DNA from 4 places in the Paenibacillus sp. Dod16 genome. Region 4 is predicted to be linked to each of the others. Evidence: riboswitches for the same ligand, from Rfam matches in the RefSeq annotation. Region 4 holds a riboswitch; each other region holds the start of a gene.
The links. Region 4 has a riboswitch for thiamine pyrophosphate ahead of tenA (thiaminase II). Riboswitches for the same ligand answer to the same signal wherever they lie in the genome.
Positions count from the first base shown of each region.

Region 1 (4,318 bases), on a different contig from region 4:
CCGTGCTGATAGGATATAGATACTGTCCGAGAGGAGCAGCGCCTCCTCGATATGATGGGTAATCATCAGCACCGAACGGCGCGTATCCTCCCAGATATCGAGCAGCCAGCGCTGCATATCGCTGCGCGTTAACGCATCCAATGCACTGAACGGTTCGTCCAGGCACATAACTTCCTGCGGACTCATCAGTGCGCGAAGAAAAGCCGCCCGCTGCTGCATTCCGCCAGAGAGGGTGTGCGGATAGGCCTTTTCGAAGCCGCTGAGTCCGGCGCGTTCCATCCAGCTGCGGGCATGTTCCCTGGCAGCGGCTTTCGAGGTGCCTCTCAGCTCCTCGGGAAGGAGCACATTGTCCTCCACCGTACGCCAAGGGAATAGGGCCGGCTGTTGAGGCATATAGGCGATGCGGCCTTTTTCCCCGGTCACGTCCTGACCGTCCATGAGGACAGAGCCTGCATCCGGAGCTGTTAACCCCCCAATGATATGGAAGAGAGTGCTCTTTCCGCTGCCTGAGGGACCGATTAAGGAGACGAATTCCCCGGGTTGTACTTGAAGCGAAAGGCCATCCAGCACATGCACTTCGCTGCGCCGGTCGCGGAAGGTTTTTCGAAGGGTGCGAACCTCGAGGGCAGGTGCGGTTGAGACCGACGCAGCCGACGGGTCAGCCCCGTCCTGGACCGTCAGGGGTACTTGATGTGTCATATCGACAAATGGCCTCCTATCATATAAGATTCGTTACGTCTATTCACGGAGACTCAACCTTTTCGATTCCAGCGGATGAGCCGCTTCTCCAGCAGAGTGATCAGCAGCACCATCAGCAGGCTGAGCAGGACGATGACCAGGATGGCAACAAACACCCGATCCGTGCGGTAGCCGGATTTTTGCAGCATCATGTAGTAACCGATTCCCCGGTCCGAGCCGATCCATTCCCCGATAACCGCACCCATGACCGAATAGGTGGCCGCAATTCGAATCCCGGAGAAGATGGAGGGAAGGGCATGCGGCAGCTCCAGCTTGCTGAAAATTTGCCAAGAGGTAGCCCCCGCCATCTGCATGTAGTTCATCATGGTTCGGTCAGTACGGGCCAGTCCGTCCAGTGCCGCAACAGCGACGGGGAAGAAGCAGACCAGCGTAATCACGATAACCTTGGGCAGCATGCCGAAGCCGAACCAAATCATGAGAAGCGGGGCTAGGGCGATTGTCGGCACATTCTGGCTAAGAATAAGAAGTGGATAAAGAGCGGTTTTGAGAAAAGGAACCATGTGCAGTGCCAGCGAGATGACTAGGCCGATCGCCGTACCGATCATAAATCCGACCAAGGTTAATTGCAGGGTGGCCGCTGTATGCTGGAAGAGACCGGAAGCTCCGGTAACGGCCTCATGCCCGATGGCCGTCGGCGCAGGCAGAATAAAAGGTTCAATGTCGAATATAGATACTGCGGCCTGCCATACCACCAAAAAGAAGAGGACCGCCACAACGGGCGGCCAAACCGAACTCCACCAGCTTCTCATGGACGGTATTTCTCAGTCAGCTTATCCATGCTGATGCCGCTGGGATGATGAGCGATTTTAACTTGGGATATGATGCTGGGACTTCCCGCATTCACCAGCGCTTCATGCATGCGCTCCACGATCTTGAGCAGCTCGGCGAGCTCACCTTCCATGGTCGTTTCGAGTGCATGAACCTCGTATTTCACGCCTGATTCCTGAATGACCTTAATCGCTTCATCTACATAAGGGATGCTGTCGGCCCCGTTTGGCGTTCTCGGTATCACTTGAATGCTCAAAAGTGTATTCGCCATGTAAACTCATCCTTTCGTGCAAGCTATAATGTATTGGAAGAAAGGCAGCCTTTTGCAAAGGCCGACTTTCTTCTTTTTAAATAAAAATAGCCTTATGGCTGCTCCGGTAAAAAATCATTGGTGAATGCGCGGTCCGCGTCAAGTTCCTTCTCCAGCAGCTTACGCTCAAACATCCAGTCTGCATATCCCGACCATACTTCGGCTTTCTGTTCGCCCCAGCGGGATGCATCATCCTGATAACGGGGGCTCAACCATTTCTGGCTGGCGAGAACCAGTTCGGCATCCAGGTCAGGAACCGCCTTCGTAAGCAGAGCTGCGGCATCTTCAGGATGTTGAATCGCATAGTCGTATCCTTTTGAAGTCGCCCGCATGAACGCTTTGATAAGCTCGGGGTCCTCCTGGATCAGCTTCTCGTTCGTCACGATCACTGGTGTGTAATAATCAAGCTGCTCGGAGTAGTCCTTCACATAAATCATGTCAAGCGGTTCATTGCGAAGCTCAGCTTCAATCCCCGTCCAAGCATAGAAGATCCAGGCAAAATCAATGTCGCGTTTGACGGCCGTAAAATAATCAGCATCGCCCATATTGACCATATTCACCTTGCTGACATCGGCGCCATCGATCTCCATGATGGATTTCATGACGGCCTCCTCCACAGGCGAGCCCCAGCCGCCATAGGATTTTCCTTCAAAATCGCCTGCCTTCACGATGCCTTTGTCCTTGGGGGCGGCAAAGCCGGACGTATTATGCTGAATGATCGCTGCAATGGAAACGAGCGGCAAGCCTTGGGTTCTGGCCAGCGTTACGCCTTCCTGATAACTGATGCCAAACGGCACGTTTCCGGATGCGACCAGTGTATCCGTACCGCCTGCTCCCGGCTGGACGATCTGGACATTAAGCCCTTCTTCCTCATAATACCCAAGCTCCTTCGCTGCATACAGGCCGGTGTGATTCGTATTGGCGGACCAATCGAGCATCAGCTGCACGTCACGGAGTTTCTCGGAAGTCTGACTGCCTTCGCCTTCGGCACCTGTCTTCTTGTTCTGTCCGTTTGTACCGCATCCGGACGCGACCATAAGCAGGACGCAAGCGAGAAGCAGCGGAATCCATCTTCCCTTCTTCATCGTTTCTTCTCTCCTTTGAGTTCTCTTTCTATTACCTCGCAACTCCACAAAAAAAACGCCCTGATGATATCAGGACGCATGACGGCGTAAGTGTATACCACGGCAAATAAATAGCTGCCGCAAACATGGGCTTCCTACGCTGGCATTACCCAGATCAGGTGTAAGGGTCAGTATCATATCGGATACACTCTCAGCCGGCCATATCCCAGCTCCCCCGGTATTTATGAAGTTTCGATCATTACATCCGCTATTATAGTCCTAACACACCAGACCTGTCTAGTTCGAAGAGGTATGAACGAGGCAGGTCTTTGCTTAGAACACTTATGCAATGGGAAGGATTAATTGATCCTATGAACCTTTCACGAGATAAAGTATTTGAAAAAGGCTTCTACGTAGAGGTTAGCGCTGGAAGAACTCAATCCATTCCCCTTCGGGACCATGCACGAAGAAATAACGGAAACCATTCGGGAGCGTCACGATCTCCTCGTCCAAGTGAGGAACGTCAAGTCCTTGAACCCGGGCATATTCCTCTTCAATGTTATCCGTGCTGACTGCAAAATGATGAACGGTGCCCTCCGCTGGCAGCGTGTCGCTGTATCCCTGAATAAGCTCGACTTCCGTCTCGTTGCTGCCGTTAAATCCGAGGAACGCCAGCTGGATGACGCCATTCGTATGGGTCAGGCGATCCTTTAGTTCTAGTCCGACTACGGATGTATAGAAGGCGATTGTAGCTTCTAGGTCCCGGACAACAATACCAACATGATCTAATCGTTTCTTTGACATGGTTCAACACCCTTTCCGATCCATATGAGATATGACTGAAATATTATCACATAATCCCTATACGTCAAGTGGGAGTTGTGTTCATGCAGGGGCTGATACAGATGATTTTTCTTTCATTTCCTCATCTTTACTTTTGGGTGGGTAAAAAGTATCATGAGAAATAGAAAGATTAATTCAAAAGACCTAACATATGAAAGTGATCCAGCTTACCTTTTGGCCGAGGAGGAATGCTTATGAGTCCAACTCCAGCAGATCATCTGTGGATTCGACTCGCCATGATATATGCATTCATTCAGATTATGATTGCTCTGTGGATGCCTGAGGCTTTATCGCTTCAGCGTGTTCTAGTCATTATTCCTCCTGCAGCCGCCTCCGTTTATTTAATGCGGATTAGTCGGCGTTATGAGGTTCATCTTCGCAGGTTTTGGCTTATTGTGAGTCTCGGATTAATGGGGGATGCAGCGGCACGAATCATTCACGCTTGTTATGTTTGGTTTGAAAAAGAGAGCGCTTTCTCGCCGATCCTAACCCACTTATTCTGGGGACTTGAACTCATTCTGTTCGCAAGTTCTCTCATTTATTTATTCCGGCATGTTCAAGGATCGTTTCGGGG
Region 1 is NZ_JBNDYG010000004.1:132,951-137,268, forward strand. Features, by position in the region: gene ACPV3A_RS04540 (ABC transporter ATP-binding protein) at 1-699, opposite strand, end outside; gene ACPV3A_RS04545 (ABC transporter permease) at 753-1,508, opposite strand; gene ACPV3A_RS04550 (MTH1187 family thiamine-binding protein) at 1,505-1,798, opposite strand; gene ACPV3A_RS04555 (ABC transporter substrate-binding protein) at 1,891-2,922, opposite strand; TPP riboswitch at 3,037-3,148, opposite strand; gene ACPV3A_RS04560 (VOC family protein) at 3,322-3,705, opposite strand; gene ACPV3A_RS04565 (diguanylate cyclase domain-containing protein) at 3,939-4,318, shown strand, end outside.
Region 1: it holds a riboswitch for thiamine pyrophosphate, as region 4 does, so the genes downstream of both, ACPV3A_RS04555 (ABC transporter substrate-binding protein) here and tenA (thiaminase II) in region 4, are expected to answer to the same signal.

Region 2 (4,318 bases), on a different contig from region 4:
GAGCGCAACATCGAACAGGAGTCCTTTATCACGCTGTTCAAATGTATCCAGATGACGTGTCTGCTCTTCCTTTAACTGCTCATTGAAGTGGTTGTACTCCAGAATTTCTTCCTGTTTAAACCCGCAAGCCAAGAGGGATTCCGTCCATTCTTCTCTCATCATCAGATTAGGTATTCCGAAGAATTCGAGCAGTTCCTGAAGCTTTGCTTCCGGCATGGGTTTATCTAGCAGTAATTCTCTGTCCAGCAGGACGCCTCCGCGATCCAGAACGCGGTAATATTCGGGCAGCGATTTCGAAGTATCCGTAAATACGGTAACAGACTCAGCCATGATCAGATCAAATTGGTTGTCCTCGAAAGGCAATGCGCATACATCGGCTTGATGGAACTGCACGTCGATTTCCATCGCTTCGGCTCGTGCTCGTGCTTTTTTGATCATATTTTCGTTCAGATCAATAGCTGTCACTTGATACCCCATCTCCGAAAGATGGCATGCGGTTCTGCCAGTTCCGCACCCCACCTCCAGAATGCGGCTGCCCGGTTGAATGGGATAATTCTTCAGCATTCTGAGGGTTGCCTCGAATCCTCCCGGGTGGGCACTGCCCATGCCTAATTTAGAGAGCATATGAATGTAGTTCATCTCATCTATCCCTTCTTCCCTTGTCATCAACATGAGGGTAATCGTTTATTTACCATATGATTCAGGTACGTTTAGGGTTTTAGCTGAATTAGATATTTTGAGCCCTTTTTTCGGGAGGATCAGAGTCATAATGGAGGAAACGTCATGAGGATGGAACCGGTAGAGGCAGCGGAACGCGTCATTCAACACGATTATCCCGACTGTTTGCTTGCCGTGCTTGGCGGCAGCGCGAGCAGAGGCGAATATAATGAACAATCCGATTTGGACATTATGGTCCTTGAACGAGAGGGTCATGATTTCAGCAGGAGGACGATAGAGGCGCATGGATGGATCGCGGAAATCTTTATATTGTCTTTATCCTCCTATCGCGAATATTTTGACGAGGGAGTGATCGCGGCGAATCCGTCATTTCAGCGGATGATCGCAGAAGGGACGGTGCTGCGCCTTATGCCCGAGGGGGAAGAGGTGCGGACGGAAGCCCAAAGCGATTTGGATTACGGACCTCTGCCCTTGACGATAACCGATATTAACGACTACCGTTATGTGCTAACCGAGTACATGCTGGACTTGAAGAGTCCCCGAAGCGATGGTGAAAAATGGTTTACGGTGCACAAAATAGCCGCGATTCTCTGTGATTTTGTACTTAGGGTGAACCGGGAGTGGACGGGTGAAGGGAAAACGCTGTTCCGCCTGTTTAACCGCTTTGACACAATTTTAGGAGAGCGATTGGAAACAGCGCTCGCGGCGATGTATCGCCAAGATGATCCTTCTGTTCTAATGGCATTTACCGAGGAAATGCTCCGTCCGTACGGAGGGAAACTTCTCATCGGTTATGAGGAATAAAATATCGATGCCAATAGATAAAGAGAGGTACATTAGCCGTGACGCTAGCAAGGCGCAGGAAATACTATAATAGTGTGATTACATCACGGCATACTTTAAATCCAGGAGGGGATCTTCATGAGCGGAGTATATGGCGGCGGTGAATATGGCAATTCAGTAGGAATTATTTTGGTTCTCTTTATCCTGCTCGTAATCATCTTGAGTGCTTGGGTTTAAACCGTCAAGATTCTTGGCAGTAGTGACAGAAAAGCCCGGCGCATGCCGGGCTTTTGTCTGCCTCAATCGAACTCAATTCGATGCGGCTTTAACCGAGGGGCTGTGAGCGGACACCACTGCAGTCATGACCAGATGGCTGCTGTCGGATTGGATCGCATGCAAAAACGCCTCTTCAAGAGACCCGAACACCCGGGATAAGGATCCGTCCAACCGGCTGGCGTAATGAATGCTTCCGGCGAACGTACCGGCTGCCTTCGCACGATTTACTTCACTGTAGATGACATCCATGTAGTTGTCCGTACCCATGGGGTAAAGAGCGAATTGGCAGGCAGTCTCCATATCGGCATGTTCTCCGATGTCGTTGTTCAAGCGGGTTGAATCCTCAGTCATATATACATCGGCGTCCGTATCTCCGGGGCAGCCAATGGAATAAGTGCCATTAAAAACAGTGTGCACGCCACTCGCCGCAGCATGGGCGAATATCGCTCTTGTAACATCAAAGACATGCTCTGCACGTCCACGAATACAAGTGCTCACATCGTCTGTCTGAATCCACACCTTTCCCGCATCCACAGATTGTAGAGCGCCCAGGATGACCTCCACAAACCGGTCTGTCATGGGAAATACCGAGAACCGGCATCCGACGATCCGGCTGGTTCCGCAAACAAGCTCATTCATTTTCATTTCCTCCCCATTATATAAGTCCACGCAAAAAAACCGCACCCCATGAAGAAGGTGCAGTTATGCCTACGAAAAGAAATAAACATAAATGCTACACTTCCCCACGCTAGTATGACCTAGATCGGGTGATAAGGGTTAACGGCAGCCCGCCGTCTCTCAGCACATGGCACCCCTAGTACAGCCAATATCTTATGTAGTTGGTTACCGCAAGATTTGCCCCGGAGCTTCATGTTACCGTAGAAGTTCGAGGGTTCTTACCTGTGTAATTGTATCGTTTTGCCATCGGTTTTTCAATCTTTGCCCATTATAAAAAAAACCGCCTGTCCCATTTGCAGGAACTTAGGGAGGCGGCTTTTTTCATCTGTTTGATTAGTTATATACTTTCACGCGATCTTCAAGCGGTGCAAATTCTTTTTCGCCTGGTTCAGCAACCGGCTTACCGAAAGGCATTTGAGCAATCAGCTTCCAGCTTTCCGGGACGTTCCATTCGGCTTTTACTTTTTCGTCGATCAGCGGGTTGTAGTGCTGCAGGGATGCGCCCAGACCTTCTGCTTCAAGGGATGTCCATACTACAAATTGCAGCATGCCGTTGGATTGGTTGGACCAAACCGGGAAATTGTCGGCATAAGCGGCAAAGCTTTGTTGCAGCCCCGCAATGACGTTATTGTCCTCGAAGAACAGTACCGTACCGTAACCAGCGCGGAATGAAGCCATTTTGTCGGCAGTGGATTTGAATGCTTCTTCATCGCCAACAACTTCCTTCAGGATGCCTTCCGTGATGTTCCACAGTTTATCGTGCTGTTCGCCAAGCAATACAACGACGCGTGCACTTTGGGAGTTGAAAGAAGACGGAGTATACTTAACCGCTTCGTTTACGATTTCCTGAATACGCTCGTCCGAGATAACGGATTCTTTGCTAATCCCGTAATAAGAACGGCGATTTTTGAGTGCAGCTGAAAAATCTTTAGACATTGAAAAAAAACCTCCTGGTGTAATCGAATTTGCATACGCCTGATTAGAAGATGTCCCTTACTACAAGCAAATATGCATTTTACGTTATTAGCCATAAAACCAATTATTATTCCACACTAACTTACGTTTAGTTAGAAATAATAATTCTGTTAGGATATTAATATAACTTAGAGGAATTGTCAACGACTTTATATAATTTTTCTTATCCATTTAATAAGAATTGAAACAGTCGTTTTTAGAGAAGTCTCATCATTGCAGAAGCTGCATTAAAGGGAGATTTAACCAAAGTGTGATTCTGTCCTGAGGATATAAGCTATGTCTCCACCTAACTTCATATTATGAACAATTCATGAACAAAATATACTTGTATGAACAATTTAATTGATTTTGATTCTCAATTATACTTGTCGAGCCAGAATGAGGATGATATAATGCATATCAGAACGCGATTGATAATCAATCTCAATGAGAATGGTGACGAAAATTGCATGATCCCGGGTATTTAGAGACATACGCATAGAAGGAAGAGCCATGAAGATTAGATACTTATTTGCAGCCGTTGTGGTACTCTCGATAATCTCATTATTTATTGGAGTTAAGGATATCTCGCCACTGCAATTGTTCTCGATGACAGAACAACAACAGCATATTATGCTTGTCAGCCGGATTCCTAGGCTTGTCAGTCTCATATTGGCGGGTGTCAGCATGAGCATCTGCGGATTGATCATGCAGCAGCTCAGCCGCAATAAGTTCGTATCGCCCACCACGGCAGGTACGATGGACTCTGCCAGACTGGGGATATTGGTAGCCATGCTTGTCTTCACGACAAGCGGACCGCTTATCAAAATGCTTGTGGCATTTGTATTCGCTCTGGCAGGAACCTTTATCTTCATGAAGATACTGGATCGGATTAAGTTCAAGGATGCGATCTTCATCCCGCTCGTAGGGCTGATGTTCGGTAATATCG
Region 2 is NZ_JBNDYG010000018.1:57,376-61,693, forward strand. Features, by position in the region: gene ACPV3A_RS15375 (class I SAM-dependent methyltransferase) at 1-639, opposite strand, end outside; gene ACPV3A_RS15380 (nucleotidyltransferase domain-containing protein) at 784-1,482, shown strand; gene ACPV3A_RS15385 (YjcZ family sporulation protein) at 1,600-1,698, shown strand; gene ACPV3A_RS15390 (YkoF family thiamine/hydroxymethylpyrimidine-binding protein) at 1,771-2,376, opposite strand; TPP riboswitch at 2,461-2,563, opposite strand; gene ACPV3A_RS15395 (nitroreductase family protein) at 2,749-3,351, opposite strand; gene ACPV3A_RS15400 (ABC transporter permease) at 3,883-4,318, shown strand, end outside.
Region 2: it holds a riboswitch for thiamine pyrophosphate, as region 4 does, so the genes downstream of both, ACPV3A_RS15390 (YkoF family thiamine/hydroxymethylpyrimidine-binding protein) here and tenA (thiaminase II) in region 4, are expected to answer to the same signal.

Region 3 (4,318 bases), on a different contig from region 4:
ACTTATTATTGTTAGCTTTAATGAACTTCCCCCAACTTTCAATAAAATAAATGGCTCCCTTTTTTTGATATGTTTTGGGGTCCCCGCAAAGTATTTGGAATAAGCATCGGAGCATAGGCTCCACTTTGTGGGGCATTTTGTTTTTGGGGTCCCCGCAAAGTATTTGGAATAAGCAATCGGAGCATAGGCTCCACTTTGTGGGGCATTTTGTATTGGGGTCCCCGCAAAGTATTTGGAATAAGCATCGGAGCATAGGCTCCACTTTGTGTGGTTCTATTTTATGGATGCACATGGGAATAGGGAGTCTGTCTGATTACGTTGTAAAAGGGTGCATATACGGATAGGGACTCTGTTGGCATTGCGAAAATTTGTTATATTAGGGATATGTATAAAGCGCTAAACGCAGGGTTTTAAGAGACCGGACAGGCAGTTCGGATAACGGAAGGGTGACGGGTGTGACGGAGAGAGCGGCATTGGCGGAGCAAGCGGTGATCCGGTGGTAACGGCGGGAGCAGGAAAGGTTGCGCTGATCACGGGCGCGTCGAGCGGGTTCGGACTGCTCATCAGCTTGGAGTTGGCAAAAGCGGGCTATGACGTGGCAGCGGGTCTGCGCAGGCCGGAGGCGGCTGCAGAGCTGATGACCCGAGCCGAACAAGCAGACGTTGTCGAGCGCATTCACGTATTCCAGCTGGATATATGCTTGGAGGAACAAGTCAAGGCTGCTGCTTGGGAGTTAGAGCAGAAGTTCGGCCGATTGGACGTGCTGGTGAACAACGCCGGCGAAGCGGTAGGCGGCATGGTGGAGGAAGTACCGCTCAGCGTCTGGCGCAAGCAGTTGGAGACGAATTTATTCGGGACCGTATCGGTAACGCAGCATATGCTCCCGCTGCTGCGCAAGACCGGACGATCCAAAATCATTCTCATGAGCAGCATTAGCGGCGTGGTCGGCTTTTGGTCCCTATGCGGCATCCAAATTTGCGCTGGAGGGGTTTGGTGAGAGCCTGTCCATGGAGTTGATGCCCTTTGGCATCGATGTCGTACTGATCCAGCCCGGTGCCTATGGCACGCCGATCTGGAATAAAAGTTTTGGGGAGCTTACGGTAAAGGAAGGATCACCCTACAGCGGTCTGCTGAAGGGCGTGCTGGACTATTCCGAGCGGACAGCCAGGGGAAGCGGGGATCCGCAGGAGGTAGCCAGGCTTGTGGCAAACATTGCGTCCATGTCCAAACCGAGGTTCCGCTATACGCTGCCCCGAGGTACGCGGCTGACCGCATGGATCAAGGGCGTGCTGCCGGATCGGCTGTTTCAGCGGATCGTTTATCGGATGCTGGACAGGCGTTAATCATTCATGCAGCGAATGATTCATGGCCTTAACTTGTCATGCGATGCTTGGTGAAGCTTGGTAAGGTGAATGGCGTTACCCTTTTCTGGTTGGGGACGGGTGTAGCAAACCAAGCAGCTCTCCCATCTTCACCTTGGAGCCGGGTTCCAGGTCACCGCGCGGAGTAAACGTGCCGTTCTCTGTCAGAAGCACGACGGTAGAGCCGAATTCAAAGTACGCGAGTTCATCGCCGATCTCGTATTTCTTCACGTTCTCGTCAGCATAACGGATGCTGCTCACGTTCATGGCTCCGACCTTCACGACGGCAACTTCGCCGAACTCATGCGCAATATAGGTAATGAGGCGCTCATTACGGCTGAGCACGTGCCGGATATGGGTCATCGCAAAATCGTTCACGGGGTAAACGCGTCCCTTTAGATGCTCGCTTTCCGCCTGAACACCGGTTACCGGGGAATGAATGCGATGATAGTCGGTTGGGCTTAAATACAATACAAATGCATAACCGTTGATGTAGTTTTCCATTCTCGGTGATTTGGCGAGCAGCTCGCTCAGGGTATAATCCTGTCCCTTGACGCTCAGAATGGTGCCGGCATTAACGGCGCACATCGCCGAAATCGTGGCATCGACGGGGCTTACCATGGCATCGGCGGTGTCGTCTATGGCGCGCAGGCCTATTTTTAACCGGCGGGAAAAGAATTCGTTCAGTGAGCGGTATTCGTGGATTTCTTTCTCCGCTTCATGCGCCGGGATTTGATAAATTCGTATGAATGCAGGTATTAGATGACGGCTCAGCCGGCTGTGGGAACAATGCCCCATGATTCGGGACAGCCACTTGCGGGAGGACAGCTCAGTCATCAGACGCAGCAATTGTTTAGCCATGTCATTCTCCTTTGTGCATAGGTGTCAGCAATAAACGTTGGTGGAAAAGCCAATCACTCTGATATTGACATAGAATGAGCTGGAAATCAATAAATAGCCATTTTTGAAAAAAGGTTCTTGCTAATTGGAGAACGAATGTGTATTTTAAGATTAACATGAAACCGAATAGGGAATACGGGGGCTTGAGTGAATCAGGCTGAGATTGCAGCTGCTATCCGCTGTTGACCGTTAATCTGAACTGGGTAATGCCAGCGTAGAGAATATCCGACCCTGCCTACATAGGGCCTATTTTTCCGTCTGCGCGTTTTCCAGACGGTTTTTTGTTGTGTTTATACAAAAATAGAGGTGGAGAGGGGAATGTGTGGTTATGGGAACATCTATGCAAGAGAAGTTGGGGGTTCAGCCCCGAAAAGGGCTGCGGTTAAGCGATATTTTGGTGACGGTGTTGGTATCGCTGGTGCTTGGCGTCATTTATCACTTCTGGGGTTCGGTTTACAATCTGTTAAAACCGCTGTTCTTTGAAGCGGATGAGTTGTTATACGGAATGTGGTTCGCTGCAGCCACGCTTGCTTACTTGCTAATCCGTAAGCCGGGAGTGGCCATCATTGCGGAAGTGGCGGCTGCCCACGTGGAAGTGCTGTTTGGCAGCGGCTGGGGATTGACTCTGCTGCTGTATGGCCTCATTCAAGGACTTGGGGCAGAATTGGTATTCGCGGCGTTCCGTTATCGGAGCACCTCGGCGTGGACGCTGGCGATTGCCGGAGCAGGCGCAGCCATCGGATCGATGATCATGGACTTCTATTACAGCTATACCGATGACCTGCAGACGTGGATGTTCCTGGCCAAATACGGTATGCGGGTACTCAGCGGTGCCGTCATTGCAGGCCTGCTCATGCTCTTGCTGGCCAAAGCCTTGGACCGCACGGGCGTCACATCCCTGCTGCGTCCTGCGTCGAAGAAGGATTACGAAGCACTGGATGATCCGCGCCATGTCTAATGCCACGGTTAGCCTGGTTCCGGCTCAGTCCGCTGAGATGGTTTCGGAACCGGCCGTGTATGTGGAGGGATTGCGTCTGAAGTATCCGGGCGAGGAGCGACTGATGTTCAAAGACCTCTCCTTCTCGGCTGTCCGCGGGGAGAAGGTGCTGCTGCTCGGTCCGAGCGGCTGCGGCAAATCCACGCTGCTGCAGGTGCTTAGCGGGATGATTCCCCGCGCAACGGAGGTGCCGATGAAATGCGAGTCGCAGCTGGTTCCGCGCTCTTGGGGGTATGTATTCCAAGATCCGGATACCCAGTTCTGCATGCCGTACGTGGATGAAGAGCTGGCTTTCGTACTGGAAAATCTAAGTGTCCCCCGCCATGAGATGAAGGAGCGGATGCAAGCGGCGCTCCGCGAGGTGGGGCTTGATCTTGAGGAGCTTCATATGCCGATCGGGCATTTGTCCCAAGGCATGAAGCAAAGGTTAGCGCTGGCTTCGGCTCTGCTGCTGGAGCCGGAGGTGCTGTTCCTTGACGAGCCATCTGCCTTGCTCGACCCGGAAGGAAGGGAGCAAATCTGGTCGGCGGTGAAGGCCGTATCGGAAGGGCGAACACTGATCATCGTGGAGCACCGGATCGAAGAAATGGCCAGATACGTGGATCGTGTCGTGCTGTTCAGCCCGGATGGCGTGATTCTGGGCGAAGGTCCTCCGGCAGCGATATTCGCAGAATTCGAGCGGGAACTCCAAGCCTATGGAATCTGGTATCCCGGCGTATGGGAAGATTATGCGCAGACCCGGGCGGGCAGAGAGTTGTTTGCTCCGGTCGATGCGCTTGGCGATGAGCGGGGTAATCTCCTGCATGAGGCTGCTCCGCCGTATGCTCAACGTGGGGAGTCTGTCATTCAACTGGCGAATTTCAGGGGAATGAGATGGGATAAACCGGTCATCACTCTCCCTTCGGCCGAGGTGTTTCCGGGACAATTCATTGCGGTGGTAGGGCCGAACGGAGCAGGCAAAAGCTCGCTGCTGCTCAGTTTGATGGGGCTGCTTCGCGCCGAAGGGACCTATATGCTCTGCGGGGAAGAGGTCATTCAGGGCAAACGCAGGAAGGTGCGG
Region 3 is NZ_JBNDYG010000006.1:173-4,490, forward strand. Features, by position in the region: partial or broken gene ACPV3A_RS07090 (SDR family oxidoreductase) at 497-1,343, shown strand; gene asd (archaetidylserine decarboxylase) at 1,419-2,222, opposite strand; TPP riboswitch at 2,387-2,499, shown strand; gene ACPV3A_RS07100 (ECF transporter S component) at 2,590-3,219, shown strand; gene ACPV3A_RS07105 (ABC transporter ATP-binding protein) at 3,212-4,318, shown strand, end outside.
Region 3: it holds a riboswitch for thiamine pyrophosphate, as region 4 does, so the genes downstream of both, ACPV3A_RS07100 (ECF transporter S component) here and tenA (thiaminase II) in region 4, are expected to answer to the same signal.

Region 4 (4,318 bases):
CTGTAAAGGCGATACCATCGTATACGAGGTCCATGACTGGAGGACTGTCGGGATTACCGAATCTGTCATCGTTCTTGATCATGGGGGAGCGTCCCTCATAAAACTCCCCGTTATGGCTGGCGGTTCTTATTTGGCGATACGTACTTTCGGACTGAGACAACTCTTCCTGCTGCGTACCCGCCGCCATAGCTGATCCCCTGTCTCTTTCGTGATCCGCAACTTCACCGCCGCCGGTCATTCCCTCGTCATGGCCGCCTTTGATCACAACGATCTTGGGCCCCAGATCCTGGATACGTCTCGCCGCTTCCTTCCGATCTTCCTTCGTGCGGATACGCATCCCCGCCAATACTTCGGCCTCCGGTATATTGGGAGTGACAATTAACGCCAGCGGCAGCAAGTCCTCTCTTAAAGCCTGCACTGCTTCGCTTTGCAGCAGCTCCGCTCCGCCCTTGGCGATCATCACGGGATCCACAACGACCTTCTCCCAGCCGAATGCCCGGATCCGGTCAGCAGCCAGTCGAATGATCTCGGCATTGAACAGCATGCCTGTCTTCAATGCATCGACTCCGAGGTCCGAGCCAACCGCTTCAATCTGCTCCGCAGCTGCTTCGGGAGGCAGCGGATATACGCCGTGAACCCCCAATGTGTTCTGCACCGTGATCGCCGTAATCGCTGACATGCCGTATACGCCAAGCTCCTGGAAGGTTTTCAGATCGGCTTGAATGCCGGCACCGCCGCCGCTGTCAGACCCCGCAATCGTCAGTGCCCGAGGAACGTGAGACTTGCTCATCGTGCGCCACCTGCAGTGGACGCTTCCGCTTCCCGAACAGCGGCATAGCCCTCCAGCGAGCCCGGATGAAGCTTTGCCAGCTCATCCAGGAAAGCAATCTGGAAGCTTCCCGGTCCCTGGTCCGCGGTTCGCTCTGCAGCTCTCGCCGCCGCGGCCCCGTAGAAGGCCAGGCCCGCCGTACCGGCAAGCAGCAGGTTTGCTTCCACTGCGGCAAAGGCACCCAGCACCGAGGTCAGCAGGCACCCTGCGCCGGTCACCTTCGTGAGCAGAGCATCCCCGCCGGTAATGATACGTACTTCGATTCCATCGGTAATCACGTCCTCTTCACCGGTAATGGCCACGATCGTGCCTAATCCGCGCGCAGCCCGCACGGCCAGCTCGGCATGATCACTGCCCGTGCTGTTGCCAGCGTCTACGCCTTTGATCTCGCGGGCCTCCCCGACAAGGTGAGCGACTTCAGCCGCATTCCCGCGCACGAGCGATACCTTCACCTCGCTTAGAATCCGCAGCGCCGACTCCGTCCGAAAACGGGTTGCTCCCGCACCGACCGGGTCCAGCAGGACCGGCACGCCCTGTGCGTTCGCCGATTGTCCGGCTATGATCATCGCATCCACAAGCTCGCGATTCAGCGTGCCGATGTTCAATACGAGCGCGCCTGCGATGGCGGCCATATCCGCCACTTCCTCCGGCGCGTAAGCCATGACCGGCGACGCGCCCAGCGCGTACAAGCCGTTAGCCGTAAAATTCGTAACCACCACGTTCGTCATGTTGTGAACGAGGGGGCTCGTCTGCCGTACCTTTGTTAAAAGCGCCGAAACTTCATTTTCCCATGTATGCATATGAATCAGCCTCTCTTCGCTATATTGGAATTTATGAGCTAGTTAGGTCTCCTTACAGCACCGCAGCCTGCAGCGGCACCGGCCATTCCTCCTGCTTATAAGCCATATCCCAAAACATATACTCCAGCTGGCAGCTCAGCATAAAATGCTCCTTCATCCGTTCTCGCTCGGCTGCCGTCGCACGCTCCGCCCATTCATCGACACGGCTGCAGAACTTGGCTGTCGCGTCTTCCCCCCGGTTGCCGTAGAAATAAATCCAGTCGTAGAACGGATGGGATTCATCCGGCTTCACTTCATCCAGCAGCTTGCGGCCAATCTCCAGGTAGGTCCACGGGCAAGGCAGCAGTACGGCCATAATCTCGCCCAGACTGCCCTCATGCGCCACTGTAAGCATATGACGGATATAGTGATGAGCGGACGGAGCCAGCGGATAGCCTTGAAGCTCTTCGTAAGTCACCCCGGCGGCTGCGCAAAAATTCTGATGCGGATGCACCTCGCTATGCAGGATGAATGAGATTTGTTCGTTAAAGGTTGCGATCTCTTCGCGGCTGGTCGATTTGGATATGGCGATGCCGTAAATCCGCATGTAGGCGTTCAAATACTCAAAATCCTGCTTCACATAGTGGATCAGCTGTTCCCGCGCCAGTTTCCCCTCGGCAATACCTTTTACAAAGGGATGATCGAAGATTGCTTGAAAAATGCCTCCCGCCTGCTGACGGAGCTCTTGCGTAAAACTCATTTTTGTCCCCACCTCCAACATATTGAAGAGCAGGAAGTCCATAAGACACGACTTTCCAGGCAACGCTAAAAAGCCACCCCGAAAACTGGAGCGGCTTCGTCAACAAGCCCGAGTGCGCCAAAAACGCACCAAGACCTTATATACGAAGGCTCCACTTTCCTACGCTAGTACGAACTAGATCAGGTTCAAAGGGTCCAAGATACGCTCTTGTCTCAGCCGCTAACGGCTCCCCTAGTGGACTTCCTATTCTTTTGTCTAATACTGTACATAGGTTTGTAGATGCTGTCAAACGTTAACGGTTCGCGGACAGAACCCCACGAGCGAAATCTTCCGTGATCGGTGGATCATGATGTTGTACGGTGGCAGAGGTCTTTCGCGAATAAAAAACGCCGGCTACCCAACACTTGTTTCAGAAACACTGACGCTGGGTTGTCATGTATTCCCCTACATAATGAGTACATAAACGTTATTCAAAAAAATGAAGTTTAAAGGAGCGAGCTTATTTATGACGAACCCATCAAAAGCGGTTAACCCCATTCCGGATGGCTACACCTCCGTGACACCATGGATTATCTCAAGAAACTCCACAGCGCTGATTGAATTCCTGGAGCAGGCTTTTCAAGCCGAAGAGTTAGCCCGCGTCTATGTTGGCGATGGTGTCATCGGCCATGCCGAGGTGCGAATCGGGGATGCCGTCGTCATGATGTTTGACGCGAAGCCGGAATGGCCGGATAGCCCGGCGTACCTCCGCTTATATGTTGAGGATTGCGATGCTGCTTACCAGCAAGCGCTCGCCGCAGGAGCCGTCTCGGTGACGGAGCCAACGAGTTTGTTCTTCGGCGACCGGGTGGGACGGGTACGGGACCCGTTCGGCAACTTATGGTGGATTCAGACGCGATTGGAGGACCTGACGCCCGAGGAGATGGAACGACGCGCCCAGGACACGGATTACATGAAAGCAATGACCTATGTTGCCGGAGCGGAAATCGTGGTGAAGATTTCGTAACAAGGTGAAGGGAAGCAAAAGCGTTATTTCAGGGAGAACATGGGTGGTTCGGTTCCCGGGGGTAGCGTGGATGGCTGTCGATTATGATCGATGTAGGGACCGGGTAACTCAGAGTAGCTATGGTTTAGAGGTAGAAACTGGGTGAACACAGAGTATGTAGCTGCTGCTGGGATTGGTGCGACTGCTGGGATTGGTGCGACTGCTGGGATTGATGCTACTGGGATTGATGCTACTGCTGGGATTGGTGCGACTGCTGGGATTGATGCTACTGGGATTGATGCTACTGGGATTGGTGCTACTGCTGGGATTGGTGCTACTGCTGGTATTGATGCTACTGTTGGTATTGATGCTACTGCTGTATTGGTGTTACTGCTGGGCTTGGTGCTATTACTGATCTTGATGCGGCTACTAGTCTTAGTGCGACTGCTCGGAGGGCAAGCGTACTGGGGATACGTTATTTAACTGAAAAGGCGTAATTTTCGAGAGCTAACGGACACCAGATACGCTATTTCTAGAATATGATGGTAAATAGGCACCTTTTTGCGGTAATAAGGGATCCTGTGTCCGTTAGTTTTAAGAATTGGGATCGAATTAGGCAAATAAGGGAACTGGTGTCCGTTAACAGGGGCCTTGATGCTAACTGCAGGTATTGAGGCTACTGCTGATCTTGGTGCTACTGCTGATCTTGGTGCTACTGCTGGTATTGATGCTACTGCTGGTATTTGGTGCTACTGCTGGGATTGGTGCTACTGGTCTTGATGCGGCTACTAGTTTTAGTGCCACTTACTCGAAGCAAGCGGACTGAGGATACGTTATTTAGCTGAAAAGGCGTAATTTTCGAGAGCTAACGGACACCAGATACGTTATTCATAGAATATGATGACAAATAGGCACCTTATTGAGGTAATAAGGGATCCTGTGTCCGTTAAGTTTAGGAATCGGAG
Region 4 is NZ_JBNDYG010000007.1:86,041-90,358, forward strand. Features, by position in the region: gene thiD (bifunctional hydroxymethylpyrimidine kinase/phosphomethylpyrimidine kinase) at 1-790, opposite strand, end outside; gene thiM (hydroxyethylthiazole kinase) at 787-1,629, opposite strand; gene tenA (thiaminase II) at 1,682-2,368, opposite strand; TPP riboswitch at 2,508-2,611, opposite strand; gene ACPV3A_RS08105 (VOC family protein) at 2,874-3,374, shown strand; gene ACPV3A_RS08110 (hypothetical protein) at 3,516-3,836, shown strand.